4 regions of the Lysinibacillus sp. NPDC093712 genome follow, and region 4 is predicted to be linked to each of the others. Evidence: riboswitches for the same ligand, from Rfam matches in the RefSeq annotation. Region 4 holds a riboswitch; each other region holds the start of a gene.
What was found. A riboswitch is a leader RNA that binds a small molecule or an ion and turns the genes downstream of it on or off. The one in region 4 is predicted to bind thiamine pyrophosphate.
Positions count from the first base shown of each region.

Region 1: it holds a riboswitch for thiamine pyrophosphate, as region 4 does, so the genes downstream of both, thiT (energy-coupled thiamine transporter ThiT) here and thiM (hydroxyethylthiazole kinase) in region 4, are expected to answer to the same signal.
Region 2: it holds a riboswitch for thiamine pyrophosphate, as region 4 does, so the genes downstream of both, thiC (phosphomethylpyrimidine synthase ThiC) here and thiM (hydroxyethylthiazole kinase) in region 4, are expected to answer to the same signal.
Region 3: it holds a riboswitch for thiamine pyrophosphate, as region 4 does, so the genes downstream of both, thiW (energy coupling factor transporter S component ThiW) here and thiM (hydroxyethylthiazole kinase) in region 4, are expected to answer to the same signal.

Region 1 covers NZ_JBNNUU010000008.1:97,457-105,683, forward strand. Annotated here, with positions in the region: gene ACQKNX_RS21430 (SGNH/GDSL hydrolase family protein) at 1-21, shown strand, start outside; gene ACQKNX_RS21435 (exonuclease SbcCD subunit D) at 730-1,887, shown strand; gene ACQKNX_RS21440 (AAA family ATPase) at 1,884-4,964, shown strand; gene ACQKNX_RS21445 (hypothetical protein) at 5,152-5,274, opposite strand; gene ACQKNX_RS21450 (DUF4870 domain-containing protein) at 5,303-5,635, opposite strand; TPP riboswitch at 5,764-5,871, shown strand; gene thiT (energy-coupled thiamine transporter ThiT) at 5,993-6,553, shown strand; gene map (type I methionyl aminopeptidase) at 6,808-7,563, shown strand; gene ACQKNX_RS21465 (hypothetical protein) at 7,611-8,227, opposite strand, start outside.
Region 2 covers NZ_JBNNUU010000011.1:111,209-119,435, forward strand. Annotated here, with positions in the region: gene ACQKNX_RS23625 (methyl-accepting chemotaxis protein) at 1-272, shown strand, start outside; gene ACQKNX_RS23630 (AEC family transporter) at 599-1,528, shown strand; TPP riboswitch at 1,576-1,690, shown strand; gene thiC (phosphomethylpyrimidine synthase ThiC) at 1,840-3,618, shown strand; gene ACQKNX_RS23640 (methyl-accepting chemotaxis protein) at 3,749-5,434, opposite strand; gene ACQKNX_RS23645 (catalase) at 5,958-7,487, opposite strand; gene ACQKNX_RS23650 (helix-turn-helix domain-containing protein) at 7,824-8,227, opposite strand, start outside.
Region 3 covers NZ_JBNNUU010000003.1:434,165-442,391, forward strand. Annotated here, with positions in the region: gene ACQKNX_RS14730 (MFS transporter) at 1-1,088, shown strand, start outside; TPP riboswitch at 1,144-1,251, shown strand; gene thiW (energy coupling factor transporter S component ThiW) at 1,473-1,964, shown strand; gene ACQKNX_RS14740 (VWA domain-containing protein) at 2,022-4,619, opposite strand; gene ACQKNX_RS14745 (vWA domain-containing protein) at 4,603-6,348, opposite strand; gene ACQKNX_RS14750 (DUF58 domain-containing protein) at 6,360-7,232, opposite strand; gene ACQKNX_RS14755 (AAA family ATPase) at 7,229-8,224, opposite strand.
Region 4 covers NZ_JBNNUU010000002.1:923,160-931,386, reverse strand. Annotated here, with positions in the region: gene thiE (thiamine phosphate synthase) at 1-364, opposite strand, end outside; gene thiD (bifunctional hydroxymethylpyrimidine kinase/phosphomethylpyrimidine kinase) at 354-1,178, opposite strand; gene thiM (hydroxyethylthiazole kinase) at 1,178-1,933, opposite strand; TPP riboswitch at 2,024-2,122, opposite strand; gene mbcS (acyl-CoA synthetase MbcS) at 2,317-3,903, shown strand; gene sppA (signal peptide peptidase SppA) at 4,088-5,101, shown strand; gene ACQKNX_RS12110 (RDD family protein) at 5,114-5,719, shown strand; gene tpx (thiol peroxidase) at 6,096-6,599, shown strand; gene ACQKNX_RS12100 (class I SAM-dependent methyltransferase) at 6,688-7,617, shown strand; gene ACQKNX_RS12095 (universal stress protein) at 7,662-8,111, opposite strand.

The sequences.
Region 1 (8,227 bases), on a different contig from region 4:
CCAATCGAATTTAGGACATAAAAATCAAAAAGCTGTAAAGTAAAATAGTATGCTAAGTAAATGAATTGCCTCCTATTAGTGGCACTTCAGTAACTTAGCATGCTTTTTTATTTCATTGTGGGTGTCATTGTGGGTGTCTGGCACTTAAACAATTCTGAATTTTATGAGTGCCAGACACCAAAACAATTCTGAATTTTGTTAGTAGGGTATTTCTAATATTTAAGTAAAAATTCACGAAGACTCCTGCGGGAACAGCACCAGTTGTAAGACGCAACAGCCCGCGCGACAGCGAGGGTTGCGGCTTACACTGTGCCCGCGGAAAGCGCAGTGGATTTTTACGAAATAGAGAAGGCTGAAACATTGCAAGGTGTCCGTGCCGAGTGCCAGAATGAGTGACAGGCACCAAAACAATTCTGAATTTTGCTAGTAGGGCATTTCTAATATCCAAGTAAAAATCCACGAAGACTCCTGCGGGAACAGCACCAGTTGTAAGACGCAACAGCCCGCGCGACAGCGAGGGTTGCGGCTTACACTGAGCCCGCGGAAAGCGCAGTGGATTTTTACGAAATAGAAGGCTGAAACATTGTAAGGCGACCGTGCCGAGTGCTGTAACGAGTGACAGGCACAGAAACAATTGAGGCTTTTTCCATATAAAAGATGTTGTCTTAAAGCAAGAATATAGTTAAATGCATGATAAAATAAAAGAAAAAGACAGGAGGCGCAAATACAATGAAATTATTCCATACAGCCGATTGGCATTTAGGCAAGCTTGTACAAGGGATGTATATGACTGAAGATCAACACTATATTTTACAGCAATTTATGCAAGCCATTGATAAAGAAAAACCGGATGCAATTATTGTAGCAGGAGATTTATATGATCGTTCAATGCCACCTGTAGAGGCCGTTAATTTACTGAATGATGTTTTAGCAGAAATTGTACTGGAGAAGAAAATTCCTGTGTTAGCGGTCGCCGGTAATCATGATAGTGCAGGTCGATTGAATTTTGGTAGTCGTGTAATGCGTGATAGTGGATTACATATAGTAGGCCAGTTTACAAAAGAGCATTCACCTATTGTACTAACAGACGAATTCGGTGAGGTCCATTTTCATCTTGTGCCGTTCGCAGAGCCAGCTTCAGTCCGTACTATGCTAGAAGATGAGACGATTCAATCACATCAAGATGCAATGCAAAAAATTATCGCACATATCAAACAAACGATGGATACTACAAAGCGTAATGTTTTTATTGGACATGCCTTTGTGACGAAATACGGCCATGAAGAAGAAAACACGAGTGATTCAGAGCGTCCACTATCTATCGGTGGGTCTGATTGTGTGGATGCAGCGCTATTTAAACATTTCAACTATACGGCACTGGGGCATCTCCATAAAGCCCATTTTGTATTGAATGAATCGATCCGATATGCGGGTTCTCCCTTAAAATATTCGTTATCTGAACATTTACATGAAAAAGGCTTTTTAATTGTAGAACTAGATGCAAGTGGAAACGTAGAAGTCACTAAACAAAAACTTGTGCCAAGACGTGATCTACGAGTGGTAGAGGGCTCGATGGACGATTTATTAAAACTACCACCATGTGATGATTATGTTTTCGTACGTTTAACAGACGCCACACCCGTTGCTTCACCGATGGAGCGAATTCGTACAGTATTTCCACATGCAATGCATATTGAACGAAAAGCGTCACGAATGCATGAAGACCATGAAATACAAGCAATTGAAATGGAAAAAGTAGATGATATTGATTTATTCCGAGGATTTTATGCTGATATTTTAGGTGAACAGCCTGACTCAGAAACTGAACGTTTATTTATAGAAATGCTACAGGAATTATTAGAAGAGGAACGGGAGGCAGTTCGATGAAACCACTCAAGTTAACTATTACTGCTTTCGGTCCTTACAAACATACAGAAATTATTGATTTCCAACAGCTTGGGGAATATCGATTATTTGCTATATCAGGAAAAACAGGTGCTGGTAAAACGACAATTTTTGATGCCATTTGTTATGCGCTTTATGGATCAGGAAGCGGAGAAGATCGTCAGGATACAGCGATGCTTCGAAGCGGTTTTGCTGCAGATGATGTTTATACTTCGGTAGAATTGGTTTTTGAAATGAGAGGTAAAGTTTATCAAATCGTACGTCAGCCGGGCCATATTAAAGCAAAAAATAAAAGTGTTACAGGAAAAAAAGTTGAGTTAGCAGAAATGAAGGATGGTAAATTAGACTTTAGTATTGTGGAGAAACAGCAAACAAATGAAGTAGATAAAAAGTTGCTGGAAATTATAGGGCTAACAAAAGATCAATTTAGTCAAATTGTAATGTTGCCACAAGGAGAGTTTCGCAAACTTTTAACTTCAGATTCTACCAATAAAGAAGTGATTTTACGTAAGATTTTTAAAACGGATCGTTTTAGTGCAATGACAAAAAAGCTAGATCTAAAAAGAAAAGAAGCGGAAAAGGATTTAGAACGTGCCCAGCAATTAAAAGAGCATTTACTTGGGCAAATTGCAGGCGTTTTACCACACAGATCATCAACACTATTTACTTGTATAAGCAATAATACCGACAATATGCATCAGCTAAAAAATGCCCTTGAAGAGGAGCAATTTTTTTATAGTGCTAGTATCCGAACAGAACAAATACGCTATGAAGAAGCTTATGCAAATCATCAAAAAGAACAAGAATATTACAGTATGGCAAAGGCGCTCAATGAACAATTCGATCAACAGGCACAAAGGCAAGCGCGTTTGCAATTGCTGATGCAACAACGAGAAAAGTATACAGCTATGGAACAGGAAATACAGTTAGCAGAGCAAGCAGATCGTCTCATTATGCTGGAACAACAGTGTGTAGATTTACGGACAGAACAAAATCGTAAAGAACAACTTTATCAGCAAGCTACAATTAATCACCAAAATGCAGTGGAACAACTGAAGAAATCGCAACAATTGTATACAGAGGAAGAAGCAAAAGAGCCTGAGCGCCAGCAAATATTGCAACGGGAAATAGAGCTATTAGCATTAGTGCCGAAATTTGAGGCATTTGAAAGTAATCAGCAGCAATTAGAAATAACAGAACAGCTTGTCGAAAGTTCCAAGCGTGCAGTAGCTGATAATCTTAATATTTTAGAAAAAGAACAAATGCAAGTTCGACAATTAACAGCAACGATTGAGCAATATGAAAAACAGATGGAACCATATGCAGGCTATTTAGAACAGCTTCCATTACTGAAAGAGCAAGTAACACTAGTAGCCCAAATTGAAAAATATGAGCGAGCGATTGAAGTAGCTGAGCAAGCTGTTACTAATGCACATCAACAATACAAAGAAAGTAAGCAAGCACTGCAAACAAAAGAGCAACAATGGATTACCGGTCAGGCAAGTATATTAGCAGCTAAGTTAAAGGACGGAGATCCATGCCCCGTTTGCGGTAGTACAACACATCAACTAACACATAGAGAACCGCTAGAAGTAGTAGATGAAGCGGAGCTAGAATCTTTACGAGCGATGACCAATGCAATAGAGCGTAAATATTTGGAACAAGAGGCGACGTTAAAATCGACTAAAAAACTGCTTCTAGAGGCAATTGAACAAGTAGATGCTTATCATATTTCAGTAGCTGATCGATTAGAACTGACAACTTCTTTACACGCTATTGAACAACAAGTTACTGTTTTAAAAATAGTGAATGACCAACTGGCCGTCGCGCGAGCTAAGCTAAAGGGGCAACACGAAAAAAATGAACAGCTACAACAAAAACAATTACAATTAGAGCAACATTTTGCAGAGCAATCGAAAGACTTAATAAAACAGCAAGCGATTGTAGAAGAACAGCAAAAGCAAATACCCGAACATGTACAGTCATTACGAGCTTTAAAACAAACGATTGCAGATGTGGGATTGCAAAAAATGGCGTTACAGTCAGCTTGGAACGCAATACAACAAAGCTTACAAACGACGAAGGAAGCAACAAATAAAGCATCAATGGCAGAAGAACTAGCTAAAACAGCATATGAGGAATTGCTTTATAAACTGAATGACAAGCGTGAACAGTTTTTAGTAAGCATGAAAGATGTTGGTTTTGCAACGTATGAAGACTATGCTGCTGCGAAGCGTAGCGTTAGTCAAATTGATGATTTACGTAAAGCATGTCGTGATTATACCTTACAACTACATTCCTTACAGCAACAAATGGAGGACGGAGCAAAGCATCTTGAAGGAAAAGAGAAGCAAAATCTAACAGTATTAGAGGAAAAGCTTGAGATGCTCCGTGCCACATATGAAGAAGCATTTAAAACCTTACAACAGACGCAAAGCTATGCAAAGGCATGTGCTGACTTTATTGATAAAGTAGAGGAAACGGCAAAGGAAATCCGTGTACTTGAAAAAGAAGCAGGTCGTGTAAAAGAGCTTTACACAGTGTTGAATGGTCAAAATCCGAAAAAACTTTCCTTTGAGCGGTATATTCAAATTAATTATTTAGATAAAATCACTGCGGCAGCAAATATTCGTTTATCCCACTTATCCAATGGACAGTTTGAATTGCGCCGTTCAGATAGATTAGAGAAACATGCGAAGCAAAGTGGGCTTGGCTTAGATGTCTATGATGCGTACACAGACCAATTAAGAGATGTTAAAACATTATCAGGTGGGGAAAAGTTTAATGCATCATTAAGTCTTGCATTAGGTATGGCCGATGTAATTCAAAGCTTCCAAGGTAATATTCGTATCGAAACAATGTTTATTGACGAGGGTTTCGGTTCATTAGATGAGGAAGCGTTAAATAAAGCGATTGACACGCTAATTGATTTACAAGACTCTGGAAGAATGATTGGTGTTATTTCACATGTAGCCGAGTTAAAGGCTGCTATGCCGGCAGTATTACACGTTGAAAAAACGTTGAGCGGACATAGTACAACACATTTTGAAGTAAAATAAGTGCCAGTCACTCAAACAATTCTGAATTCTTATGGCACTGCTAGTAGCGTTAGACCAACAAAAGTGCCAGTCACTCAAACAATTTATGTATAACAAAGTAAAAACCTACGAAGCCTCCTGCGACTTACAGAATGTTGCGCTGCCAGAAAGCGAAGTGGGTTTTTACGTTATAGGAGCCCATTGGCTATTATTTTTTGTGTGTCGTTACGTTTGGAGTTGTTCCTTTTTTTGCTGCGACCACTTTTTTGACAATCGGAATAACGATGGGCGCTAATTTTATAGCAGTTTTAACTACTTTTGATACTTTCATGAATACGACAGCTCCTTAGTACTAAATTTTAACGGATAACTCGTACAGCTTGAACAATATTCCAAATGACAATGCCTAATGAAACGAGTAAATAAATACCAAAAGATACAAACCATATGATAATAAATGTATTCCCATTAGACGAAGGATCAAACGTGTTTAATGACATTGTAGAAAATATAAAGACGATAAAGAAAATGATACCAAAGACAAACGGTATTAAATGAGAAATAAGTGCTTTGATGGAGTGTCTCTTGACATCACTATCCTTTGACACAAAATAAACGATTAACGGAACGATAAATGGTGCAAAAAAAATACTGAGATAACTAAAGGCAGATAAAATTTTTGGATTCTCCATAGTAGTCCCTCCTTTTTAATTATTTACGCATAGAAAACTCGAAAGTTTCAAAAAAATTAATGTTGAAAAGGTTGTAATTGCAAAAGTGTTTGCGTACAATGAGGGTGTTCAACAAAAAAATTAGATGTAACGACCACAAGGGGAGCTGATGATGTCAGCTGAGACTGGGCACGTAATGCCTTTACTCTTCGAACCTGTAAGTTAATGCTTGCGTAGGGATGTGGATAGAAACCGACACTTTTACGATGTGAGGCTCTGTCCTGGCATCGTTTTTTTATGCCGGATTGACATGCATATCAAATTGATTTCTATTCCTGCTCTTGTATCCTACATCGGAACAAAGGAGAGAATAATAATATGGACAAAAAAAGATTACTCATGCTGGTGGAAATTGCAATTTTCGCAGCGGTAGGACTTGTACTCGATCAAGTTTCCTTTAAAGTATGGGCACAAGGTGGCTCGGTAAGCTTAGTAATGATACCTATCATCTTAATGGCATTTCGTTGGGGCCTCTTGTCAGGGCTCACAACCGGGCTATTGATTGGTGTTATGCAAACAATGTTTGGTGCTTATATTGTGCACTGGTTTCAAGGATTACTAGATTACGGGGTAGCATTTACCGTAGTAGGTTTAGCGGCAATCGTTCGTGAACCTGTATTAAAAGCGGCAACAGCTTTAAATAAAAAGAAAATGGCCGTTTATATTGTCATTGGTACGGTGTTAGCTGGATTCCTACGTTATCTTGCGCACACATTTGCAGGTGCAGTATTCTTTGCAGAATATGCTGGCGAGCAAAACGCATGGATTTATTCAATCATTTACAATGGAACATACATGCTTCCAGCAACAATTTTAACAGCAATTGTTGCTGTGCTATTATTTACAGCTGCGCCACAATTATTGCAGCGAAAATCTTAAACACTATAAGACTGTCCTAAAAGTGAAAATAGTATGCTAAGTGTTACTTAGTATGCTAATTTTTTTATAATCCAAGATCTCCACGTGATTTGGTCGCTATTTTTTAGTGGAAGAACTTCAAAAAAGGTCTGATTATTATTTGCATGGCACTTATGAAATAATGTTAGCATAGAATAATTAAAGCGTTTGGCGTTATGGACATATAAAGTTATGTTATATTAATGAATAGATATTAGATGAAAGGGACGTTAAAAATGATTGTAAAAACGCAAGAAGAAATTGAAGCCTTTAAAAAAATTGGTCGCATTTGTGCAGAAATTCGTGAGGCAATGAAGGCAGCTACAAAACCGGGTGTGACAACACTTGAATTAGATGAAATTGCAGGCCGCATGTTTGCTGAAGCAGGAGCTATTTCTGGTCCTAAAGGTGAATATGATTTCCCAGGATACACTTGTATTAGTGTCAATGAGGAAGTTGCCCATGGTATTCCAGGACAACGTGTTATACAAGAAGGGGATATTGTAAATATTGACGTATCCGGTTCACTGAATGGCTATTTTGCAGATACAGGTATTTCATTTGTAGTAGGGGAAGGTTACGAGGATAAAGAAAAACTTTGCCACGTAGCAAAAAGTGCCTTTGATCGCGCTATGACAAAAGTAAAAGCAGGTTCTAAATTAAACCAAATTGGGAAAGCTGTAGAGCGTGAAGCATATGCAAATGATTTAACTGTTATTATGAATTTAACAGGTCATGGATTAGGTCGTTCATTGCATGATGAGCCAAACCATATTTTAAATTATTACGATGCTTGGGATTCAACAATTATGAAAGAAGGTATGGTGCTAGCAGTTGAGCCGTTTATTTCTGCGAAAGCAGAACATATCGTTGAAGCTGGTGATGGTTGGACATTTGTTACGCCTGATAAATCATTAGTTGCCCAAATTGAGCATTCAATTATTGTTACAAAAGACAAACCAATCATTTTAACTTCGTTAGATGAAGCATAGAATAGCCAAGTGATAAACAAGGCTAAATGAAAAACCTGCTTACCGATTTATTTTCGGTGAGCAGGTTTTTTTTTGACAAATAGGATACCAACAAATAGGACGCCACATAAAAATAAAGCCGCTGTCGTCACAAGTAATTCATCAAGGCGATTATGGAATGCAATGCCAATATAGGCCCATATAAACACGCTAGGATAAACAATGTCGAAATGATAGTAGCGAATATGTAAGGCAATGGCTACACCGATTGACAGTAAAATAACTGCCCAAAGAGGGTTGCTAAGTCCAAAACCGTGCCATTCATAAGATGTTAGCGTAAAACTTGCATTTGTCATCATGATAAATGTAGACCAGGCAAAATAAATTGAAATGGGCAGACGGCCAGTTAAAGCATTATTTGTATGCGGGTAAGTATTGTAAAGGATAAACAAGTACAATACTAAAATTACGGAACAACAGAAAAATACGATGAATAATTCATAATGCCAAAATAAAATAGAGAGCGCCTGTAAAATGCATACATTGCTAAAGAGAACAGTCTGTTTAATAGATGTCTTTTGAAAATTCATAACTAACCAATATGCGAGTAAAATGTAAATTAATATCCATATCATATAACTAATATTAATAGGTGCAAACATTACGGGAAAACGATTTGAGATTT
Region 2 (8,227 bases), on a different contig from region 4:
AAGATAATAATGGGCTTTCTCATTCTATTGCAACGGCAATTAATGACCTATTGTCAAATCTTTCACAAATGTTAGAGCAAAAAGATCAGGCAGTTACAGCGATTCAAAGTATTTCTGCCGTTTCAGAGGAAACTGCGGCTTCTGCTGAACAAGTAAGTGCATCTGCTGTGGATCAACAGGCAGAAATGCAAAAGGTTGCAGAATCAATTAATAATATGAATCAAATCTCTAAAGAGCTACAAGAAGTCGTGAATCGATTTAAACTTGCATAATTAAGCTATTGAATTTTCTCGAAAGCAAAGTGAATATCTCGAGGGAATCGCCGTAAAACGTGGAAGAATCGCCGGTAAACCCTTGGGAATCGCCGGTAAACCCTTGGGAATCGCCGATAAACCCTTGGGAATCGCCGATAAACCCTCGGAAACCGCCGATAACCTTTGAGAAATCGCCGGTAAAACTTCTTGATGCTTTTTGTAGACACGTTGAGACTGTCCTTTTCCAAGGACAGTCTCTTTTTATGTCAACAGCTAGAGCGGAGAGGGCATTGACCCAGTTTGGGAACAGTTTTACTATAGAAAGATGAAAGGGGGCCACCTCCATGATGTATCTCGGTATGATTTTCTTTAAAATTGTTGCGCCAATTTTGGTGTTGCTTGTACTTGGGGCGTTTTTACAGAGGAAATTTCAATTTAATTTAAAAGCGCTATCCCAGCTTATTACATATTGTTTTATGCCAGCAGCGGTATTTGTAAATTTATATGAAACGAACGTGGAACTATCGGTGCTCGGTGAAGTGGCATTATTTATTGTGCTCTTTATTGGGAGTCAAATGGTGCTTAGTCATTTTATAGCGAAGGGGCTAGGTTTAAAGAAAACAGAGGCAGCGGTATTTAAAAATAGTGTTGTACTCATTAACTCTGGTAACTATGGCATTCCGGTGGCGCAAATGATTTTTGTGACACAACCAATTGGGGTGGCCATTCAAGTTATTCTCGTTATTTTTCAAAATGTAACGACCTATACATATGGTTTATATAATTTAATTTCTTCAACTAAATCAGGTATGGCCATTGTGAAGGACTTCTTGAAAATGCCGATTATTCATGCGCTCATTATCGGTGTGGCAATGAATTTCTTTAATATTGGCATTCCCCAATTTCTCCGTATTCCAATTGACCACGTTGCTGATGGGTTTATCGCTGTTGCTCTTATTACGCTCGGTGCGCAACTATCTCAGCTTGAAATTAAATCAATGTTCAATAGAACTGTGTTTGTCAGCTGTTTTACACGACTTGTAGTAGGTCCAGCTGTTGCATTGCTAATAATTTTTGTACTCGGCTTAGATGGCGTTGTGGCCCAATCGCTCTTTATTGCAAGTGCATTCCCAACATCGCGTAATAGCTCGAGTCTAGCCCTAGAATATGATTTAGGGTCAGAAACCGCTGCACAAACGGTGCTTTTTTCAACAATTGTTAGCTGTATTACAGTAACAATCGTAATTTATATGGCAGAAATACTATTTACTTAATGACTTCCATCTATTAGGAATATCTGTTACACTAGCATCAAACTGAATAGCTTAACTAGGGGAGTCCGATGAGTCGGGCTGAGAGGGAAACGCATTGAGGTTTCTTGACCCTTTGGACCTGATCTGGCTCATACCAGCGTGGGAAAGTTAATGAACTTCGCACTCCTTGAACTTTGCGATAAATGTAACCTTACATGTACAGCCGGATCCAATATTTTTTTGGATTCGGCTTTTTATTTGTAATGCTACTTGTTGGAGTGGGCTAGATTCGGTCCTTTTAATAATTTACGTAAAAGGGAGCGGAATAGTAAATGACAACAGTTAGCGAAAAAAACATGAACATTATGACAAGCTTTGACGGAAGTAAAAAAGTATATGTAGAAGGATCACGTCCAGATATATTAGTGCCAATGCGTGAAATTAAGCTAAGCCCCACAACGGGTAGCTTTGGTGAAGAGAATAATGCACCTATACGAGTTTATGATACGAGTGGCCTTTATACAGATCCAACTTACAAAGTCGATATTACAAAAGGTTTACCAGCTTTGCGTCGTGCGTGGATTAAAGAACGGGGCGATGTAGAGGAATACGAGGGACGTACCATTAAGCCCGAGGATAATGGATTCCGCAACGCGGATGACCCGCGCATAAAGGAAAATGTTTTTCCAAAGCTTTCTCGCAAACCTTTACGTGCGAAAAAAGGCTGTAATGTGACACAGCTGCATTATGCAAGACAAGGAATTATTACGCCAGAAATGGAATTTGTAGCGATTCGCGAAAATTTAAAACCAGAATTTGTACGTGCAGAAATTGCAGCAGGGCGTGCTATAATGCCATCTAATATAAATCATCCGGAGGCGGAACCGATGATTATTGGCCGTAACTTCCACGTGAAAATTAACGCCAATATTGGAAATTCAGCTGTAACTTCATCCATCGCTGAGGAAGTTGAAAAAATGACATGGGCAACACGATGGGGTGCTGATAATATTATGGATTTATCTACTGGTAAGCACATTCATACAACCCGCGAATGGATTATTCGTAATGCTGCTGTGCCTGTTGGAACAGTGCCAATTTATCAGGCACTTGAAAAGGTAAATGGCGTTGCTGAGGATTTAACGTGGGAGGTGTATCGTGACACGCTAATCGAGCAAGCTGAACAAGGGGTTGATTACTTCACGATTCACGCAGGTGTGTTGCTGCGCTATGTACCGCTTACAGCTAATCGTGTAACCGGCATTGTATCGCGTGGAGGTTCCATTATGGCACAGTGGTGTCTATTCCATCATCAAGAAAATTTCTTATATACTCATTTTGAAGAAATTTGTGAAATTATGAAAACGTATGATGTTGCCTTTTCGTTAGGGGATGGTTTACGACCTGGCTCAATTGCAGATGCCAATGACGAGGCACAGTTCGCAGAGCTTGACACGTTAGGTGAGTTAACGCAAATTGCCTGGAAGCACGATGTACAAGTGATGGTAGAAGGACCTGGGCATGTGCCAATGCATCTTATTAAGGAAAATATGGACAAGCAATTGGAAGTTTGTAAAGAAGCACCATTTTATACATTGGGTCCTCTAACGACCGATATTGCTCCTGGCTATGATCACATTACATCAGCAATTGGCGCAGCAATGATTGGCTGGTTCGGAACAGCTATGCTGTGCTATGTAACACCGAAGGAACATTTAGGGTTACCAAATCGAGAAGATGTTCGTGTAGGTGTTATCACATATAAAATTGCGGCACATGCAGCGGATTTGGCTAAAGGTCATCCTGGTGCACAGCAGCGAGATGACGCTCTTTCAAAGGCGCGCTTTGAGTTTCGTTGGCGCGATCAATTTAATTTATCGTTAGATCCAGAGCGAGCTGTAGAATATCACGATGAGACTTTACCAGCAGAAGGAGCAAAAACGGCACATTTTTGCTCGATGTGTGGTCCTAAGTTTTGCAGTATGAGAATTTCTCAAGATATTCGAAACTATGCTAAGGACAAAGATTTAAATACGACAGAAGCTATCCATCAAGGGATGCAGGAAAAGGCAAAAGAGTTCAAAGATGCTGGTAGCAGACTGTATCAATGATAAAGAAATAGAAACTAGAGCACGGTAGACGGTGCGAAAAGTATTCGTCGTATCGGATAACAGCGTATATAGCAAAAAAGTGTTAGATTGATTGCAGTCAATCTAACACTTATTCTTTTTATGCTGGTTATTAGACTTTAAATTTATTTATCTCTTCTTGAAGGGTTGTTGCCTCATCACTTAATGATTTTGCAACAGCGTTAACCTCTTGAATGATTGATGTTTGCTCTTCAATTGCCGCAGCTATCAATTCGGATTGCTGTGCCGCATTTTTTGCCACAGATGACATTTCATTAACTGATGCAGCAACCTCTTCAGTAGCGGCAGAAATTTGCTGTGTGGAAGCTGAAACGTCTTCAATTTCAGATGCCATATGTTCAATTGCATCCATTATTTCATTAAAGGCAGTTTGTGCATTATGAATGTATGTAACGCCTTCATCAACTTTTTGTACTGTGACGTTCACAGCTTTTTCTACTTCTCTTGTGTTTTGCTGAATATTTGTAGTTAAATTGATAATTTGATTGGCGGATATTTTTGACTCTTCAGCTAGCTGACGTACCTCATCAGCAACGACTGCAAAGCCTTGTCCGTGTTCGCCTGCACGTGCAGCTTCGATGGCTGCATTAAGTGCAAGTAGGTTGGTTTGATCGGTAATATCGGTAATAATCTTCGTGATATTTTCAATTTCAGCTGATTGTGAACTTAACTGTTTAATGAGTTCGTTTGTCTTATCTGATGATTGCTGAATAACCATCATCTGATTTTCAGTCGTTTGCAACATTTTTTCGCCGTTGTCGGCAACAGTTTGTGTATCAATTGCCTTTGAATGTAACATTTGTGTTGCTTCAGCGATGCGTTGGACACCACGAGCTGTTTCGTCCATAGCGGTAGAGGTATCCTGTCCAGCAGCTACGGCTTGGTTACCGTCCTCAGCCATGATTTCTATGCGTTTTGCAATATCGCTAGAAGTAAGAGAAACTTCCTCTGTACTTGCCGATAATTCTTCAGAGCTAGAAGTCGTGTACTCAATATTTTTTGCGACATTATCAATAAGTGAGCGCAAATTAGTTTTCATGACATTAAATGAATCAGCCAAATTTCGAATTTCATCTTTTGTTTTTACTTCTACATTTTCTTGACGTAAATCACCAGTAGCAATTACATTTGCCGCTGTGGCTAGTTTATTAACTGGAATTGTAATAGCTCGTGTCAAAATGAACGTAATTATAAAGGAGAGAATTATAGAAATAGCAGCGAGAATTAGGATGATATTTGAGCTTACAGCTTCTGCTCTTGACGACTCGGCACGGGCTAATTGTATTTGTTCCTCTTCATAAATGGCAATCTCGTGAATTGCTTGTTGAATTGCCTCTCTTGCAGGATGTGCTTTTGCACTAAGAATATCGATAGCAGATTGTATATCATCTGGGTTATATGTATTGATAATCTCTAGTGCAGCATTTTCAAAAATGGCTTGGTTCGTTTTAATAATGTCCATTTGCTGTTGTGTCGTTTGGCTAGTAAATAGTTTGTCGAGCTCTGTTATTTTAGCTTGGATTATTTGTTCTTGCTCCTCAAGCTTTTGTATTGTTACGTCATCTGGTTCTAGCATATATGAACGAAGATAGTTTCCTTGCAAAGCAGCAGCGATAAGAATTTTATCGACTTGGATAAGTTTGTTAACGCGATTTTCAAATAATTCTTTATTCAATTTATTGATGTTATTCAGTTGATAGTAGGATATTGAGGAGATAATTAGTAGTAAAAGAATAATTGTACCAAATCCAATATAGAGTTTTTTTCTGATAGACATCGTTCTTTTCCTCCATTCCAAATTTGTTGTATCAGTAATCAACAATGTCAGGATATCTTATCGTTTTTTAGAGTATGAAAATAATATGAAATTGTGGAATTTATCGATAGATATAAATGTTAATAAAAACACCTATATGATAATGGGGGATTGACGAATCAAAAAGACAATAACTATAGGTGAATTTAATCGTTGAATTCCACTGTGTTACATTATCAGTGAGTGGGGGAGATACCTTCCAGAACGAGTGGTGGCACTTGGCTCCAATCAACTGAATAGTAAACGGAATATTACAGTATCTGTTTTTGTGACAGATGAGAAAGCTTTAGAACGAAGGAAGATTAAAATGTGTAAGATAGTCTTCCATGATAGCTCCTTGTTATAAAGCTTATTGGGAAAACTCAAAGGAACTAGCAATTAAACGGAGTAAAAATGACAAAAGGCATCGAGAAATTAATTCTCGCTACCTTTTGTCTACTTGCCAGTGACGGCAAGCAATATTGGATATCAATAAAGTGGAATATTAAATGTTTGCTACTTGTTTTACTTCTGGTTTTACTTCTTGTTTTACATATGGGTTAGAAAGATTCATTCCATCTAATGAAAGACCCATTGCTTTTGCTACACCTTCACCGTATGCAGGATCAGCTAGATAGCAGTGTAGGATGTGACGACGTTTAATGAATTCTTCAACAGTAGCCATATCGTTTGCTGTATTTTCGAATAATCGTTGTTGTTCTTCCGCAGATAAAAGACGGAATAATTTACCCGGTTGCTCGAAGTAGTTATTGTCATCTTCACGGAAGTCGTGGATATCAGCATGACCATCAATACGTAATGGTGGCTCTTTATAGTCTAAATTGTGCTCCCATTCACCATAGCTGTTTGGTTCATAACTTAAAGTAGAACCAAGGTTACCATCAAAACGCATAGCGCCATCGCGGTGGAATGAACGGAATGGACATTTTGGTGCGTTTACAGGTAGCATGTGATGGTTTACGCCTAAGCGATAGCGAGCTGCATCTGCGTAAGCAAAAATACGTGCTTGTAACATTTTGTCTGGAGAGTAGCTGATACCAGGCACAATGTTAGATGGTGCAAACGATGATTGTTCTACTTCTGCAAAGTAGTTATCAGGGTTTTTATTTAACTCGAATTCACCAACTGGAATTAGTGGGAAATCTTTTTTATACCAAACTTTTGTTAAATCGAATGGGTTATAAGGTAATTCACGAGCTTGTTGTTCTGTCATGACTTGAATGTACATTTTCCATTTAGGGAAATCGCCTTTTTCAATTGCTTCATATAAGTCACGTTGTGATGATTCACGGTCTTTACCGATAATTTCAGCTGCTTCGGCACCAGTTAGGTTTTTAATGCCTTGTTCTGTGCGGAAGTGGAATTTCACCCAAACACGCTCGTTTTGAGCATTGATAAAGCTATATGTGTGTGAACCGAAACCATGCATATTGCGGTAACCTGTTGGAATACCACGGTCAGACATAACAATTGTAATTTGGTGTAACGCTTCAGGTAATAAAGTCCAGAAATCCCAGTTAGAATTTGCGTTTTTCATATTTGTACGTGGGTCACGCTTAACTACATGGTTTAAATCTGTGAAGTGTAACGGATCACGGAAGAAGAATACAGGTGTGTTGTTACCAACTAAGTCCCAGTTACCTTCTTCAGTATAGAATTTAAGTGCAAAACCACGAATATCGCGCTCTGCATCTGCAGCCCCGCGTTCCCCCGCTACAGTTGAGAAACGAGCGAACATTGGCGTTTGCTTCCCAATCTCAGAGAAGATTTTTGCTTTCGTATATTGAGAAATATCATGCGTAACAGTAAATGTGCCGAAAGCTCCAGAACCTTTTGCGTGCATACGACGTTCAGGTATAACTTCACGGTTGAAGTTTGCTAATTTTTCAATTAACCATACATCTTGAAGTAAAAGAGGACCACGAGGACCTGCTGACATAGAGTCGTGGTTGCTTACTACTGGAGCACCACCTGCTGTTGTAAAACGACGGCTACGATCATTTGCGTTTGTCATATTAGTTTACCTCCTGAAAAATATTGTGAGTCAAACTCCTCGTAAATAACTATAACAAATATAAAATAGAATTTCTAGTACATTATAATAATTATTGTTAAAGAATTTATCTTGCGAGATATAAAGTATAAATATATGCGTGTTTTTCAAAAAATATACATAGTTTTTTTAGTTTGTTTTCACTATTTCTATAGTGTTTTCAGTCGTTTTGAAGGAAATTGAGATTTACTATTATATAAGTATTAACCTGTTGGAAGTATAGTAATTTCTTTTGTTTTACTATTTATATTGAAAATAGAACGGGCTAATTGAAAATCGATATAGAACGCACTCTCATTAGATCTTCCAACCTTTGCGATAGCGATTAGGTGTAGTCCCTATTAGCTGTTTAAATAATTTACTAAAATAATTTGGGTCATCAAAGCCATTTAAAAGTGCGATTTCACTAATTGCAAAATCCGTTTCAATAAGCATTTTGGTCGAGTTTTGAATACGAACTTGTTGTAAATAGCGTTTAAATGGCTGGCCTTGCTTCTTTGCAAATATAGTACTTAAATAATTGGGACTAATACCTAGCTTTTGGGCGATAAAAGGTAAGGATAATTCGCTGTCATGGTATTGATGCTCGATTATATCTAAAGCTAATTCTACATAGTCTGCTTTTTTTTCCATTCGAGCTTCTCTTGCCAATTCAATAAGTCTTTGGGTGAATAAAATAATGCCATTGAGAATTGTATAGA
Region 3 (8,227 bases), on a different contig from region 4:
ACATATTTGGTGCAGCAGGACAAGTTCTTGGCATGTTAATTGCAACGTTCGCCTTTGCACAATTCATTTTTTCTCCAATTGCTGGGAATCTTTCGGATCGATATGGTCGAAAAAATTTGATTGTTTTTGGTCTGATTGTAACTGGTATTGGGCAAATTTCGTTCGGGCTATCTACAGACGTATGGATGCTTTTTGTTGCTCGTTTCTTAGGAGGTTTAGGTTCTGCCTTTGTAGCACCTCCAATTATGGCGTTTGTAGCAGATATTACAACGTATGAAGAACGAGGTAAAGGAATGGGCATGTTAGGTGCCGCGATGTCTCTTGGTTTTATGATTGGACCAGGTATTGGTGGATTCCTATCTAAAGTTAGTTTGCATTTCCCATTCTTTATGGCTGGAGGAGCTGCTATTATTGCCTCTATCCTTTCATTGTTGTTATTACCTTCTACAAAACCAAGTGCAGCTCAGAAAGCACAAAAGCAAGACAATCTTGTGAAGCAGATGGCACGTTCAGTCCAAATGCCATACTTTGTTATGTTGATTATTATGCTAGTGTTCTCGTTCGGCATTGCCAATTTCCAAACGACATTATCATTATTTGTGACAGACAAATTTAACTACACACCTACCGATATTGCGATAATTTTAACTGTCGGTGGCGCATTTGGTGTTGTTGTACAAATGTTCATCATAACACCACTCTTTAAGCGCTTTGGGGAAATGAAAGTTGTATTAGTCAATTTATTTATTGCTGCTGTAGCTATTTTCCTCATATTATTTGTTTCTGGCTTTGCACTTATTTTAGTTGTCGCAACGATTTTCTCAACGGCAACAACACTTATTCGCCCAGCCGTCAACACACTGATTTCTAAACTTGCTGGCAATGAACAAGGTTTAGCCGCTGGACTTACCAATGCCTATATGAGTCTTGGAAATATGATTGGTCCTGCACTTGCGGGTCTTTTATTCGATTGGAATATGAACAGTCCTTATATATTTGGGGCAATTATTTTAATGACATGCTTCTTATTAGCGCTCATTTGGACATTGAAAAAGGCTCCGCATCTTATGCAGCCCGATACAAATTAGTCCATTGACAATTATTTGTAATATGGTACATTTATTATCGAAAAATTAAATCGTTTAACACCACTAGGGGAGTCTTTACAAGGCTGAGACGTATATGCTCATATACGGACCCTTTGAACCTGATCTAGTTCACACTAGCGGAGGGAAGTGGCGACGCTTGCTTTCGTGTAATTTAAAAATGCAAGGCCGCTTCCTTTCGTGACAAGGAAGCGGCTTTTTTATATTCATTAGACAGTGCTATCGGCGATTTTGCGAGGTCTACCGGCGATTTGTCCGGTTTTATCGGCGATTTCAGGATTTTCATCGGCGATTTCTCGCATTTTACCGGCGGTTCACTGGGTTCTATCGGCGATTCATCACACAAAACTTAAAGGAGTAACTATCATGTCTATTCGAAAACTAACTACTATGGCTTTATTAGTAGCTATTGCAGTAGCAGGCTCTATTTTTGTCTCCATTCCAACTGGCATTGCTCGTGCTTATCCTGTACAACATGCGATCAACGTCATCTGCGCCATTCTATTAGGTCCTATGCCTTCTATCGTCGTTGCTATAGTTACAGCATTGATTCGTATATTAACAGGCACAGGCTCCCTTTTAGCGATTCCTGGAAGCGTCATCGGTGCGGCATGTGCAGCCTTTGCTTATAAATACAGTCGCAACAACTGGCTAGCTGGTATTGGTGAAATATTTGGCACGGGTATCCTTGCCTCGTTCGTTGCTGTACCATATGCGCAATTATTAATGGGAACGTCCGTAGGAGCATTATTTTTTATGCCTGCATTTTTTACATCTAGTTTAATTGGGGCGTTTCTTGGTATTTTGATTGCTAGCAGTCTACGAAAAAACGCATCGCATATTCTTATTACGAAGTAGCTATGTGTATAAAAAAACGATGGCAATTGCTTTTAGCAATGTACCATCGTTTTTTAATTAAGAGCGTTTTTTCATCCCTTTTAATAACTGTGCAACGTTCGTGTCCTCTGCCTGTACAGTTGCTTCATCTACAGACTTTTCTTTTTGCTTATGTCTTGTTATGAAGCTCCATCCAAAGCGTCGAATCGTAATATCTACAAAGAATAACAGCATCCCCGTTAATAGTAACCATGTTGCAATATTTTGGCGCTCTGCTCCTTTGTTAGTGAATTTACGGAACACGTCTTGTGGTTCTTTCAAGACAGAGCCACCAGTTTGCTTCGTTAGTTGCTCGACAAGTGTTTCATTCACAGGGCGTAATTCATATTCTGCACTGTACGGTACGCTTAGTCCAGCCTGGTAAATGGCCTGCTCTTCGTCAGCAATACGGAAAAAAATCAACCCTGGTTTAGCTTGGACAACTGCACGTACTTGCGAGGCAGAAATCGTTTCAAGCTGCAAATCAAGCTCCTCGCCAGATTCATCGACAGCGACAATATCTAAAAAGGCAGCTTCATTTGTCGGGTCCGTGATGATAAATGAGCCATCTGTATCAAGACGTACATCATAGGCTACATCATTATAACTTGGTAGCATTTGCGAAATGATTGTTTGCCAAAATGATCCCCATTCTTGCCACCTTGCCCAGTCACCAGCCCATTTCCCTGTCGAATCTGATGTGAAAGCGAAAGTTTTACCAAGTCCATATTGCCATTGAGCCAATACAGGGTCTTCCTTCTCGCTTTCGGCTATTACTGCAGCTCCCTGCTTTGCTGTCGTACCAATATATGCATTCATTTGTGGCACACCATTTGCAAAGAGTGCATTCCATCCAGCTGCATTATAAATGGTAGGGTAAAATGGATTGTCTTCTATATAAGTACGGGAAATCATCGCTGTCTCACGTGATAAAATTGAAGGAATTGTTTGTTCATCAATAACATCATAGAAACGACCACTGCCCATATCACTTAATGACTGTAGTAAGTTGCCATCTGCATCTTGCCCAATCGCCACTGTAGAAAGTGTAATCCCTTGTTCCTTACCATTTTCAATTAAATCTTCATAATTGCCTGATTGTGACTGTCCGTCAGTTAATAAAATAATATGCTTCCTCTGCAATTTTAAATCTGCCAAACTATCATATGCCGCTGCGAGTGAGCTATATATTTCCGTACCACCACCTGGAGTCACCGATAAAATTGTATCAACTGCTTCCTCTTTATTACCAAGTGGTCCGGTTTCAATAATTTCCCAAGGTCGATCATCAAAGGCAATAAAACCAAGCGTATCCTCATCGCGTAACATTTCAACTGATCGTGCGGCCGCTTCTTTTGCTAGCTCTAATTTTGAACCATACATACTTCCTGAACGGTCAAGTACGATGACAAGTCCTAGCGATGGCAATTGCTCTTTACCCTTTATCTCCATCTCAACAGGTAATAAGGTTTCTATCGGCGTTTTAAAATAGCCACCCAAGCCGAAGCTATTTTCACCACCGACCATTGTAAAGCCAACACCAAAGTTTTTGACTGCCTGCTCAATAACGCTCATCTTCGCTTCACCGACTAAGTGTCCAGGTACGTTATCGAAGATAATAGCGTTATATTGCAAATAGCTAGAAAGTTCATTTGGCAAGCTTGCTGCATCTATCACATCATAGGAGATTGAATTCGCCCCTAGAGCTGCAGCAATTGGTGATGCCGTATCGTAGCCATTAACAATGAGTAAACGCGGCTCACTTTGCACCATTGTAATACTTGTTAATTTATTATTTTCAAAAATAGCATCCTGTCCAACTTGCACGTGTGCCTCATATTTTACAAGCCCCTCTGCAGTTGCCGTATGTTTATATGTGAAAACATTTGAACCTTGTGCAAGTTCTACTGACTCGCGATGAATGAGTTTGTCATTTTCGTACAGTAATAGTTCACCTTGTCCTGCAGCTGTAGCATTTACTTCCGTAACAAGCTGCTGCTGTTCACCTACGTAAGCTACTTGTGGTGTAACAAAGCTTTTTAGCGACACATCATTCGTCACACTTTGATGAAATGGAACGACATCTACACTAATATTGGAGCCCTTTAGCTTCGTTGCAAAATCTAGCGCGCTCCCTTGTGTCTCATTGGCATCTGTTAGTAAAACAAGTCTTGTTGCCTTTTTAGGATCGACAATACCTGTAGCAAGTTGAAGACTTTGCTCAATATTCGTTTGGTCTGTTCCTTTGATTTCAGTAAATTTGGGAACTTCCTTTAATGATTTCGATAAAATCGCTTCTGTTTGGAGAGTTGATGAAAAAGAGTAAATCCCTGCAAGTTGTTCATCCTTTTTCGATTTCAAACTTTCCTCTATAAAACTAGTCATTTCCGCTTCTGTGTTATTCATCGAAGCAGAACGGTCAACTAAATATAATACTTGCTCGTCCTTTACTGGTAATAAAATATAGGGCGCTGCGAGTGCAAAGACCAAACAACCAATTGCTATTACACGAATGCTCATGACAACAAGATGACTTTTTTTCAGGCGCACACGCTCTTGCCAATAAGTCCACCCAAAGTACATAAACAATGGCACTAATAACAATAAGGCTAATGGCGTATCAATTCGTAAATCCACGACGGCGTTGCACCTCCCACTCTGCTACAAGCAAACATAAAATAATGAGTATTAACCAAGGGACAAATGAAGCCTTTGATACTTCTTCTTTGCCATTTTGCTGAAGCTCTCCAAGCGTATAGCTCGTCCCTTCTTCTATCACACGTTCAGGTGCCTGTAGTTGCACGATAAGACGTTTTTCTTCACTACTTGAGCGAGCCGTGTAAATACCTGGCTGCATCGGTGCAGTTAATAAACCGTTAGTGATTGACGATAAAAATTCATCGTCCTGAGAATAGACACTCCAATCTCCTTGTGCTAACGCAACTGAACGTTGCTCATTTGGTGCGAAAATGCCAAGAGATCCTACTGATTCAGATAATTGTTGTTCCGCACTCCATAAAAATAACGGGAACGAAGGATATAATGGCCAATCCGTATCTGCAATATCAGCTAATACGATAATATCCCCTTGTGGCGAGCGTTGAATAAATGGTTTATCACCTACTGTGGCAATTGTTTTATAGCCATCAAAAGCAGGATACAGAGCACTTACATAAATATCATTTAACTCACTAAATGCAAATAAAGCATCGCTCGTTGTTTTTACTTCACCATTGATTTCCTTTTTTTCAACATCATCACGTCCAATTAATACTAACGGTCTCTGTATTTTTTGAAGTAATGACGTTTGATTTGTTACGATGGTAGCATTTTGGTTATCCGCTAGTTGTAATGACGGTACAATCTTTACATTATTATTAATTGATTGAAAGCCCTTTTGAATAAGTTGATGCATGCTTTGGTCGACAACGATATTCGATGTAGCAGTTTGAAGCACAACCGATTGTGTATTATCCACTGCATAATCATCTTTCACATCAATGTTCGCTGTTATAGTATCCATTAAAGGTAAATCTTTAAATGTTCTAGTCGTAGCCTCATTCGCTGATAAAGATATTTGCTCGTCTATTATCACTTCACCTTGATTATTTTGAAGTGTAATTGTCAGGTCATGCTCCTGGTCTGTATCGTTTTGTAGTTGCACTAGCGCCATCGTAGATTTACCGTCTGTTGTTGCCGCAAAGCGTGTAATCGCAACATTTGTTAATCCCTTTTCAGAACCATATACGAGCCATTTCACTGAATCTTTCTCCATTGGCAATTGTTTTTTATCAAGTGAATCTGTAAAAACGTAAATCGATGTTTGCGTATCACCAACAAATGCTTGTGCGACGTCAAGCGCCTTATTCATTTGCGCAGTTTCATACGTTACATGTAAATCTTGTATCGCTTTTTCAATATTTTTCACATTCGTTTCCTGCTGTAGTACTGCTTGTGGCGTATTGCCCGTTGTTATTAATGTGACAGGTCGTCCGTCAAGTTGCTTCACTAATGATTGCATTTCTTTTTTATGTGCATCAAATGTGGATTGCTCTTTACCGGCTAGCATTGTAGCGGACGTATCAACGATAAAAATCGTCTGCGCACCCGCAATAGTGCTTTTTTTCACATACGGATTCATCAGTGCTAGCACTAATAGGAGCAATGCTAGCAATTGCAAATAGAGCAACGCATTTTTTTGTAAATGCTTTAAATATGGAGAAACCCGAGTTTCTTGCATAATTTCAGACCAAAAAAGTGTTGAGGACACCGTTTGATCGGTATATTTTTTTCGAAAGAAATAATAGAGCAGGACAATGACCGGGATGATGGCCGTCCAGCTAAAAATAATTTGACTAAAGCCCAAAACGGCTCACCTCACCTAATCCAATGTGCTTTTAATAATTGCTGAAAGATTGCATGTTGCAACCCGTCTTCCACCTTGAGTTGCAGTTTACGCACGCCAAAGCGACGACAAATCGTTTCAAACTCCTCTTCGTGAAGGCGACGTCTTGCCTCATACGTATTTAATACTTTTGATGACATCGTGACATTTACATCACGCCCTGTTTCACGGTCGAGTAAACGCACATCTCCTGAATAATGAGGGGATAGCTCCTCTTCCGTAACGATTTGTAAAATGCGGACATCTCCTGCAAAACGGGGTAATCTTTTCAATAACTGCTCCCATTCCTCTATAGGTTCAAGCCCATCAGTCACGATGAATAGCACTGTGCTATCCTTTGGTAAAGCCTTTAATGCTCCCTGTGCAAAGCCTGCTGTATAAGTTGCTTGTTCAATATCTGTTACAACTTGCAAAAAGGCACGACGATACATTGCACCTTTACGACGAAACGGTGGCTTTACGTCATCTTGCACATAGGCAAACGATAAACGGTCATCACGCCCAAGTACCATTAATCCAAGTGATGCTACAATTTGCCGCGCAAACGTCCATTTTGCTTGATCGCCCATTGATTTTGTTGCATCTAATAAAATATGCACTCTCATTTCTTGCTCATCTAAAAAACGTTTAATAAAATATTTATCGGTTCTTGCATAGACGTTCCAATCTACTTGTCGCACATCATCACCTAAATGATATTCGCGGAAATCAGAGAAATCGAGGGATGCCCCGAAGCGCTGCGAACGATGCGAGCCTTTATGCTGGCCACGCAATTTGGAGGCAGTCGCCACTTGGAAACGACTTATTTTCGCTAACCAATCTTCGGGCAATATGTTTTTTGTCATCGACTTACGCCTTGCTGTACTTTTTCTAAAATAACGTCTATCACATCATCTGCTGTTTTACCTGAAGCCTCCCCTTCATAATTCAGCAGCATTCGGTGACGTAATACGGGCTTCGCCACTGACTTAATATCTCCAACAGATACATGAAAGCGTCCACTCATTAAAGCTCTAGCTTTCGCTAACTTAATTAAACTTTGCAAGCCACGAGGACCACTGCCATACATAACATAATGCCTTACTTCATCGATAGTATCTGCGCTTTCAGGGTGTGTTGCCACAACAAGATCTGCTGCAAACTCAAGCATCTCATCAGCAATCATCACTTCCTTAACCATTTGCTGTGCCATAATTAGTCCATCTGTATCCAAAACTTTTTGTAAGCTTACTTCCTGCGCACCTGTTGTCCGCTTCATAATTTCCATAAGCTCACTTTTCTCTGGATATGGAACGAGAATTTTACAAAGGAAACGGTCCATTTGCGCCTCAGGCAACGGATATGTACCTTCCATTTCAATTGGGTTTTGTGTTGCTAAGACGAAAAATGGTTTTGCCATTTTCTTCGTATCCCCTAAAATCGTAACCGTTTTTTCCCCCATTGCTTCAAGCAAGGCACTTTGCGTTTTTGGTGTTGCACGATTAATTTCATCTGCCAATACCATTTGACTAAAAATTGGCCCTGGCTGAAATGCAAACTGCTGTCTGCCATCTGCTGTGCGCTCAATCATGCTTGTTCCTGTAATATCAGCAGGCATTAAGTCCGGCGTAAATTGAATCCGTGAAAAAGATAAATCGAGCACTTCAGAGATTGTACGAATGAGCATCGTTTTCCCTAATCCAGGAAGCCCCTCTAACAGCGCGTGACCGTCTGCAAGGACTGCATATAATGTGTAATCAATTGCTTCTTCTTGTCCAACAATAAAACGATGAATTTCATCTTTTACTTGTTGTAATTTCGTACCCATTTCGACATACTGTTGTTCTGTAAATGCCATGTT
Region 4 (8,227 bases):
AAGCAACTTGCAATTCAGTAGCTGTATGAACAGAAACACCAAGTATCCTTTGTCCAATTTTTTGTCGTACTAGTGAGACGGGATAATCATCTTGACCTATGTGAATACCATCTGCATTAAGCTTTAGGGCAAGGTCGATATCATCATTGACGATAAAGGGAACGTTATATTTCCTGCATAGATTTTGGCATTGACGTGCAAAATGCTCGTATTGCTCATTCGTCAAAGCATGTTGTCCTTTTTCACGAAATTGAAACATCGTAATACCTGCTTGCAATGCAGCCTCAAGTATTTCTAAAGGTTGTCTATTTTTCACATTCGCTGTGCCCATTATAAAATAAAGCTGTAAGTCACTACGTTTCATGTATGGTCACCTCGCAAGTATCATGAAATTTTTTGTAAGCAAAATGATTCGTTGGTCCATTGCCATTTCCAAGCGATAAATCATGGCTAATGGCTAGTTGAATAAATTTTTTCGCTTCAATAATCGCTTGTTTTAAAGGCATTTTCTGACCAATAAAAGCGGTTAATGCAGCAGAAAATGTACAGCCCGTTCCATGCGTGTTTTTCGTTGCAATTCGAGTAGATTGCATTGAAAATGTTTCGCCATCTTCAAAAAATACATAATCTGTTGCAAAATGATCGTCATGTAAATGTCCGCCTTTGATAATGACACATTGAACACCTAATTTTAATAATGATTGAGCAGCTTGCTGAATGTCTGATAAATTGTGTATTTTTCTAGCAGTCAGTGTCTCTGCTTCTGGGATATTAGGTGTTACGATTGTCGCAAGAGGTAATAAATCTTTTTTTAATGCCTCAACTGCTTCTTGTTGTAATAAGTTTTCGCCACCTTTGGCAATCATTACAGGATCAACAATAAGCGGAATATTTAACTTAGACATAGCTCGTGCAATTGTGTGAATTATATCAGAGGAAAAAAGCATACCTGTTTTTATTGCACTAATTGAAAAATCATCTAGAAGTGAATGAAGTTGTTTATTTACAAAAGCTTGTTCAATTGGAAGTACACCGTTCACTCCTAATGTGTTTTGTGCTGTTAAAGCAGTAATAACGGATGTCCCGAATACGTCTAATTCCTGAAATGTTTTTAAATCAGCTTGGATACCAGCGCCACCACCACTATCTGAGCCGGCTATTGTCGTTACAATATGCATTATTTTTCACCGCCTTTCGATAAACGGTGTAATTCATTTAAGACCGACAGTGCAAAATCACCGTTATATGGCGCAGATGAAGCGGCATGTTCAGCCACTTTTTTATAGCACGTTAATGTATTGCACAACTGAGAAAATGGCTCATTGCCTGCAATATAAGCTGCACAGCAAATGGCACTTAACAAACAACCAGTTCCTGTAACTTCTGTCATTCGAGCATGTCCACCAATAATCCATTGGGAGTGCTCTCCGTCAGTTATAAAATCTTTTTCACCAGTTACAATAACGATACAATTATATTTTTTAGAAATTTCTTTTGCTTTATCTTCAACAGATATTGAACCGCTGCCACTATCTACTCCTTTTTGTTGCCAATGAACATCAGCAATAGCGGCAAGCTCACCGATATTACAACGAATAACAGCAAAATGAACGGCTTCTAATAATTGCTGTACCACTTGTTTACGTAAATTTGTTGCTCCAACACCAACTGGATCCAAAATAATCGGTACACCTAGCGCATTTGCCTTTTTTCCAGCAAGTAACATCGATTCTTTTGTACGGGTAGTAAGCGTGCCAATATTAATCAATAAGGCTGATGCAATCGATACCATCTCCTCAACTTCCAGAGATTCATCTGCCATTACAGGCGAAGCGCCAATTGCTAATAAGCCGTTTGCTTGAAAATTTGCTACAACATAATTTGTAATACAATGAATGAGTGGCTGTTTTTTACGAATAGTTTGAAAAATCATCGTAGTCCTCCTTTTTTGGACGGACGTAAGCATGCAAAAAAGCTCTTTTTTTCGTGCGAAATATACACGTAAAAAGAGCTTATCATCAATAATAAGATGTGTGTTGCTCCCTACGTCAGTATTAACTAACAGGTTCAAAGGGTCAGGTTTTACCTTCTCAACTCGCTATGAGTCCCCCCGCAATCATGAAGTTTTTAGTTGTCCAAAATGTAACATACCTATCCACAGTATTCAATAGCATTTTATCATTAACTGGAAAGCAGTGACTGATGCCATATAATAAACCATGATAATTGTCATGACTTTCTTAAAATAAGGTTCATCCATTGAAAATCATAAAAAATGAGTTTTATAATAAACCTAGCAATAAGGAGGCAGTTATTATGAAAAGACAGGATTTAATCGCACCAGAATGGTATAACATTGTTGAGGAGATTGAGAAATATGCTCAAGACCCTACTAAAAATGCATTAATTGTTTATAATGATCATGAAGAAATTCAACACATTACATATGCAACTTTACTTGAAAAAGCAAATCAGGCGGCCCATGTATTTACTACGCAGGGACTAAAAAAAGGCGATGTGCTTTTAGTTATGGTTCCAAGATCTGTCGAGGCATATATCGTCTACATAGCGGCATTGAAAGCGGGCTTAACGATTATCCCTAGTTCAGAAATGTTGCGTACAAAGGATATCGAATATCGAATTACACATGCAAATGCAAAAGGAATAATTGCCTACGAGCCATATATTGAGCAATTTGACGAAGTAAAAAACTTAAAGGGTATTATGCAATATGTTATTGGTCATGCTCATGCACCATGGCAACCGTTGCTTGAAAAAATGGAGGAGCACCCTACAGACTATACGAATCCTACACCGACAAAAAGTACAGACAATGCATTTTTAGCCTATACAAGTGGGACAACTGGCAATCCTAAGGCAGCTGTTCATACACATAGCTGGGGTTATGCTCATTTACGGACAACAGCACCGAATTGGTTAGGTGTTCAAGAAAATGATATAGTATGGGCTACTGCTGCACCCGGCTGGCAAAAATGGATTTGGAGTCCATTCCTAGCAACTTTAGGCAGTGGTGCTACAGCCTTTGTTTATAAAGGTAAATTTAATGCATCAACTTATTTGTCATTGCTTGAAAAATTTAAAGTAAATGTATTATGTTGTACACCGACAGAGTATCGTTTTATGGCAGCACTCAATAATTTACAGGACTATAATTTAAGCGAGATTCGCCAAGCTGTATCAGCAGGTGAACCACTGAATAGTGAAGTAGTAAAAGTGTTCTCCGAAACGTTTGATATACAAGTTCGAGATGGTTACGGGCAAACGGAAAATACATTACTTGTTGGGACAATGGTTGGCATGGAAGCGCGCGTCGGCTCAATGGGTAAACCGACACCAGGAAATACAGTAGAAATAATCGATGACCTAGGACATCCTGTATCGGAAGGTGTTGTTGGGGATATCGCAGTGCATCGTGAAACACCTGCACTCTTTAAAAAATATTTCCAAGATCCTGAACGCACAAACCTACAATTCCGCGGAGAATGGTATATAACCGGCGACCGTGCATATAAAGATGCTGATGGCTATTTTTGGTTTGAGGGCCGCGGAGATGATGTCATTATTTCTTCAGGCTATACAATAGGGCCATTTGAAGTAGAAGATGCATTAATGAAACATCCTACAGTAAAGGAAGCGGCTGTTGTTGCTAGTCCAGATGAAGTAAGAGGAAATATTGTTAAGGCATTTATAGTCCTTCGTGAAGATGAGACTGGGGATGATACACTTATTAAAAAGTTACAAAACCATGTGAAATTATTGACTGCACCTTATAAATATCCACGTGCGATTGAATTTGTAGAAGTGTTACCGAAGACTGCCTCTGGTAAAATCCGTCGTGTCGAATTACGACAACAAGAAAAAGCGCATTACACACATCAATAAATATTTCCTAGGAAATAAAGTCGGAAAATCAAAGTTCATGTTTTTTTATGAACTTTTGATTTTTTGTTGTAGCCCCATTTATTTATAGTAAAATAATAAACAACCGAACATTTTTACATAAAAATTACGTAAAAGTGAAACGTTTTGGATATTTAGACGTATAACGTGTTGAGGAGGCGTTTGTATGAATGTGAAAAGGTGGATAGCCTTGGCTATTGCAGCTGTGTTGTTAGTATTTTCTTTAGGGATTAATACGATTTTTGCAATATTTAAATCAGACTTTTTTAGTAATTTTGACAGCATTGTCGCTGGAAATAATTTAGATGTTTATGAAACGGTTATTGAAGGTGAAGATTATAGTAAGCGTATTGCCTATTTAAAAGTTGATGGAACGATTCAAGATGTTGGATCGAACACATTATGGCAAACCGTTGCTTATGATCACCAGTTTTTCTTAAATCAGTTGGACAATATTTTAAATGATGATTCAGTACAAGGTATTGTTCTTAGTGTTAATTCACCAGGTGGTGGTGTAAAGGAATCGGCAGAAATTTATAAAAAACTGTTACAAATTAAAGAGGAACGTCAAATTCCAATTTATGTGTCAATGGATTCGATGGCAGCATCAGGTGGCTACTACATTTCAGCACCAGCAGATAAAATTTATGCACACCGTGATACGATTACAGGTTCAATTGGTGTAATTATGCAATCTATTAATTATCAGGAACTTGCAGAAAAAGTTGGCGTGAAATTTGAGACGTTTAAATCTGGGCAACATAAAGACATGCTGAGTCCAACGCGTGAAATTACAGCAGAAGAACGCGCTATGATGCAAGATATGATTAACGAATCATATGAAGAGTTCGTTGATATTGTTGAACAAGGGCGTAATATGTCTGAAGCTGACGTGAAAAAAGTGGCGGATGGTCGAATTCTTGGTGGTACAAAGGCACTTGAAGCAGGCTTAATCGATGAAATTGGTGACGAGCAAGCAGCTATTGCAGCTTTACGCCAAGATTACGATTTAGAGGATGCAGTTTTATTTGAATACAGCTATGATCAAGGTGGCCTACCGTCATTAATTGGTATGAAAGTAAGCTCTCTTTTTGGTCCATCGGCTGAAGAAAAAATGCTAATGAAAATTATGACAGAATACAAGGCACCTAAAATGATGTACTTATATGGTGAATACTAAGGAGGGCATACCATGACAAACAATGAATTCGTTTTGCAAGGGACACCCTCGATACAACAAGAACTGTTAGATAAGCCAACGACACCAATAGTGACTACAACTTATGAATTGAAGACAGCAGGATTTTGGGTGCGCTTTTGGGCATTTGTCTTAGATGGATTAATTATTTCAGCTGTTGTTGGCATCGTTGTCAATCCGATATTTTACTTAATGGACTGGTCGCTATCGGATTCGGTCTGGTATGCACCTATCTCAATAATTTCAGCTATTCTCTATTATTGTTACTTTGTACTAATGACGAAATTTTTTGGGCAAACGTTAGGGAAAATGGCTTTCGGGCTACGCGTTATCTCACTAGAGCATGACAAACTTACATGGTCAGATGTGCTGTTCAGAGAATGGATTGGTCGTTTAATTAGTAACATCATTATGCCACTTTATATTTTTGTGGCGATTTTACCTGACAACCAAGGCATCCATGATTATTTTGCAGATACGACGGTTGTCCATGAAAAAGTATACGTAGCGAAAGAAACAGCACAACCAACTATGCCAATTCAGGAAACAGAAAAAGAGCAAGAGCCTGAAAAGGTAGAGGATAAATTGGAAGAATCCTGAGCAGGGAAAGACTTGAATTTTTAAAAAGGGATAAAGTAGTTCATAAATTTCTATTATGTAAAATAGTTGATGGTAGCGAAGGCGGTGACTCCTGCGGGAACAGCACAAAACGTTAGATGCAACAGGTGGCGCGATTAGCGACGGTTGCGGCTTACATTGTGCCCGCGGAAAGCACCGCCATAGCGAACATTACTGACTAGAAAAGTGTTAGATTGATTTCAGTCATTCTAACATTTTTTCTTTTGGAATTTGAAATGCGAAATAGGTAGCATAGTGCAACATTCACAAAGTTTGCACTATAATAAGCTGTCCTAGTTGCAATTAATTCCCTACATTTAGTAAGATTATGTACATATGATGATTAGGAGGCGTTTTCATGGCACAAATTACATTTAAAAAAGGTCCAGTAACACTAATAGGTAACGAAGTAAAGGTTGGAGACCAAGCACCGAATTTCACAGTATTAGCAAATGATTTATCACCTGTTTCTTTAACGGATTCAGAAGGTAAAATTCGTTTGTTTAGTGTTGTTCCGTCATTAGATACAGGTGTATGTGATGCACAAACACGTCGTTTTAATGAAGAAGCTGCAAATTTAGGAGATAACGTAGTTATTTATACAGTATCTGTTGACCTGCCATTTGCTCAAAAACGTTGGTGCGGTGCTGCAGGAATTGATGCAGTTCAAACAGTTTCAGATCATCGCGATCTTTCATTCGGTGAAGCATATGGTGTATATATTAAAGAATTACGTCTTCTAGCACGTGCAGTATTTGTGGTAGATGCAGCTGGAAAAGTGACTTATGTCGAGTATGTACCTGAGGCTACAGATCATCCAAACTATGAAGCAGCAATTGCAGCAGTTAAAGCACTAGCATAATTTGCTTCTTTTAGGCTAAGATAATACTAGACAAAAGGGCTGTGACAGAGTTTGTCACGGCTCTTTTCTGCGTGAAAGGAAGTTATGTATGGAAAAGATTGAAAAACTATTTGGGATGCTAAATGAGCATGCAGAAAAAATAGAAAAAGAGCAGGATACGACTTTATTAGAGGGTGTACTTGATGGACTAGAGGCTTGGCTTGATGGGGATGTAGATTTCTCACAGCAAGGTGCAACGAAAGAAGACGTACGCAAGTCCATTCAAATTGCTATTTTAAAAGGTATGCGAAAAGGTTCCCAGCCAAATCATCAAATGACGCCAGATACTCTTGGTCTATTAGTTGGCTATTTCGTAGAACAAATTTTTGCGGATCAATTAGCAAAAGAAAAACTAACAATGTTGGACCCAGCAGTTGGCACTGGTAACTTACTGTTAACTGTTATGAATTTACTCGATGGAAAAATAGAGGCATCTGGTGTGGAAGTTGATGAGTTACTTATCCGATTAGCCGCAGCAACAGCAGATTTAACAGAGCAACCAGTTTCTTTATATCGACAGGATGCTTTGCAAGACCTATTAGTAGATCCTGTAGATGCTATTGTTTGTGATTTACCAGTCGGTTACTATCCGAATGAGGAAGTGGCGTTAGATTATGAGCTTTGTGCATCTGAGGGCATGAGCTATGCACATCATTTATTTATTGAGCAGTCTGTCAATTATACGAAGGATGGGGGATATTTATTTTTCCTAGCTCCGACGCATCTATTTGAATCCGAACAGTCTAAGCAACTGCATAAGTACATTCAAAAGCATGCTTGGATTCAAGCAATAATTCAATTGCCAGATACGATGTTTGCTAATAAATCACTTGAAAAAAGTATTGTTATTTTACAAAAACAAGGGGAAGCTTTTAAAGCTCCGAAAGAAGTATTGTTGGCGAAAGTACCAAATATGCAAAATAAACAAGCTCTTGCGATGTTCTTTGAAAAAGTGAAAATGTGGCAAGAAGGAAAATAATAAAAAAGGTATCCATATTTGGATACCTTTTTATGTATTGCTTATTAAGCTTCTGGTGTACGGATAACAAGTACGTCACAATTAGCTGAACGTACGATTGCTTCTGAAACTGAACCGATTAGGAAGCGTTCTACTGCATTTAAACCAGTAGCACCACAAATAATTAAATCTGCATCTACGATTTTAGAAAGCTCTTTTGTAATAATATTTTTAGGAGATCCATACTCAATTATTAGGTTTACGTTTGCTAAGCCTTCATCTTCAGCTTGTTTTTTGTAACCATTTAATAATTCTTCTGAGAAAGCTTGTGCACGTTCTGCAATTGAACGGTCATAAGCTTCAATAGCAGCGAATGAACGCGTATCAATTACGTTTACTAGGTTTAATACAGCACCTTCGTTACGTTTCGCAACATCGATTGATTTACGAAAAGCGTACTCCGCTTCTTTAGAACCGTCTACTGCAACTACAATGCTTTTATAATGATTAGCCATTTGTATTACCTCCCTATTTGTATAATGTAATTATACCAAATCATTTTCTAAAGGAAATACTTTCCGGAGAAAATTTGTGAATAAGTAAAGGCGTTTACTATGAAATACCTCGTTTC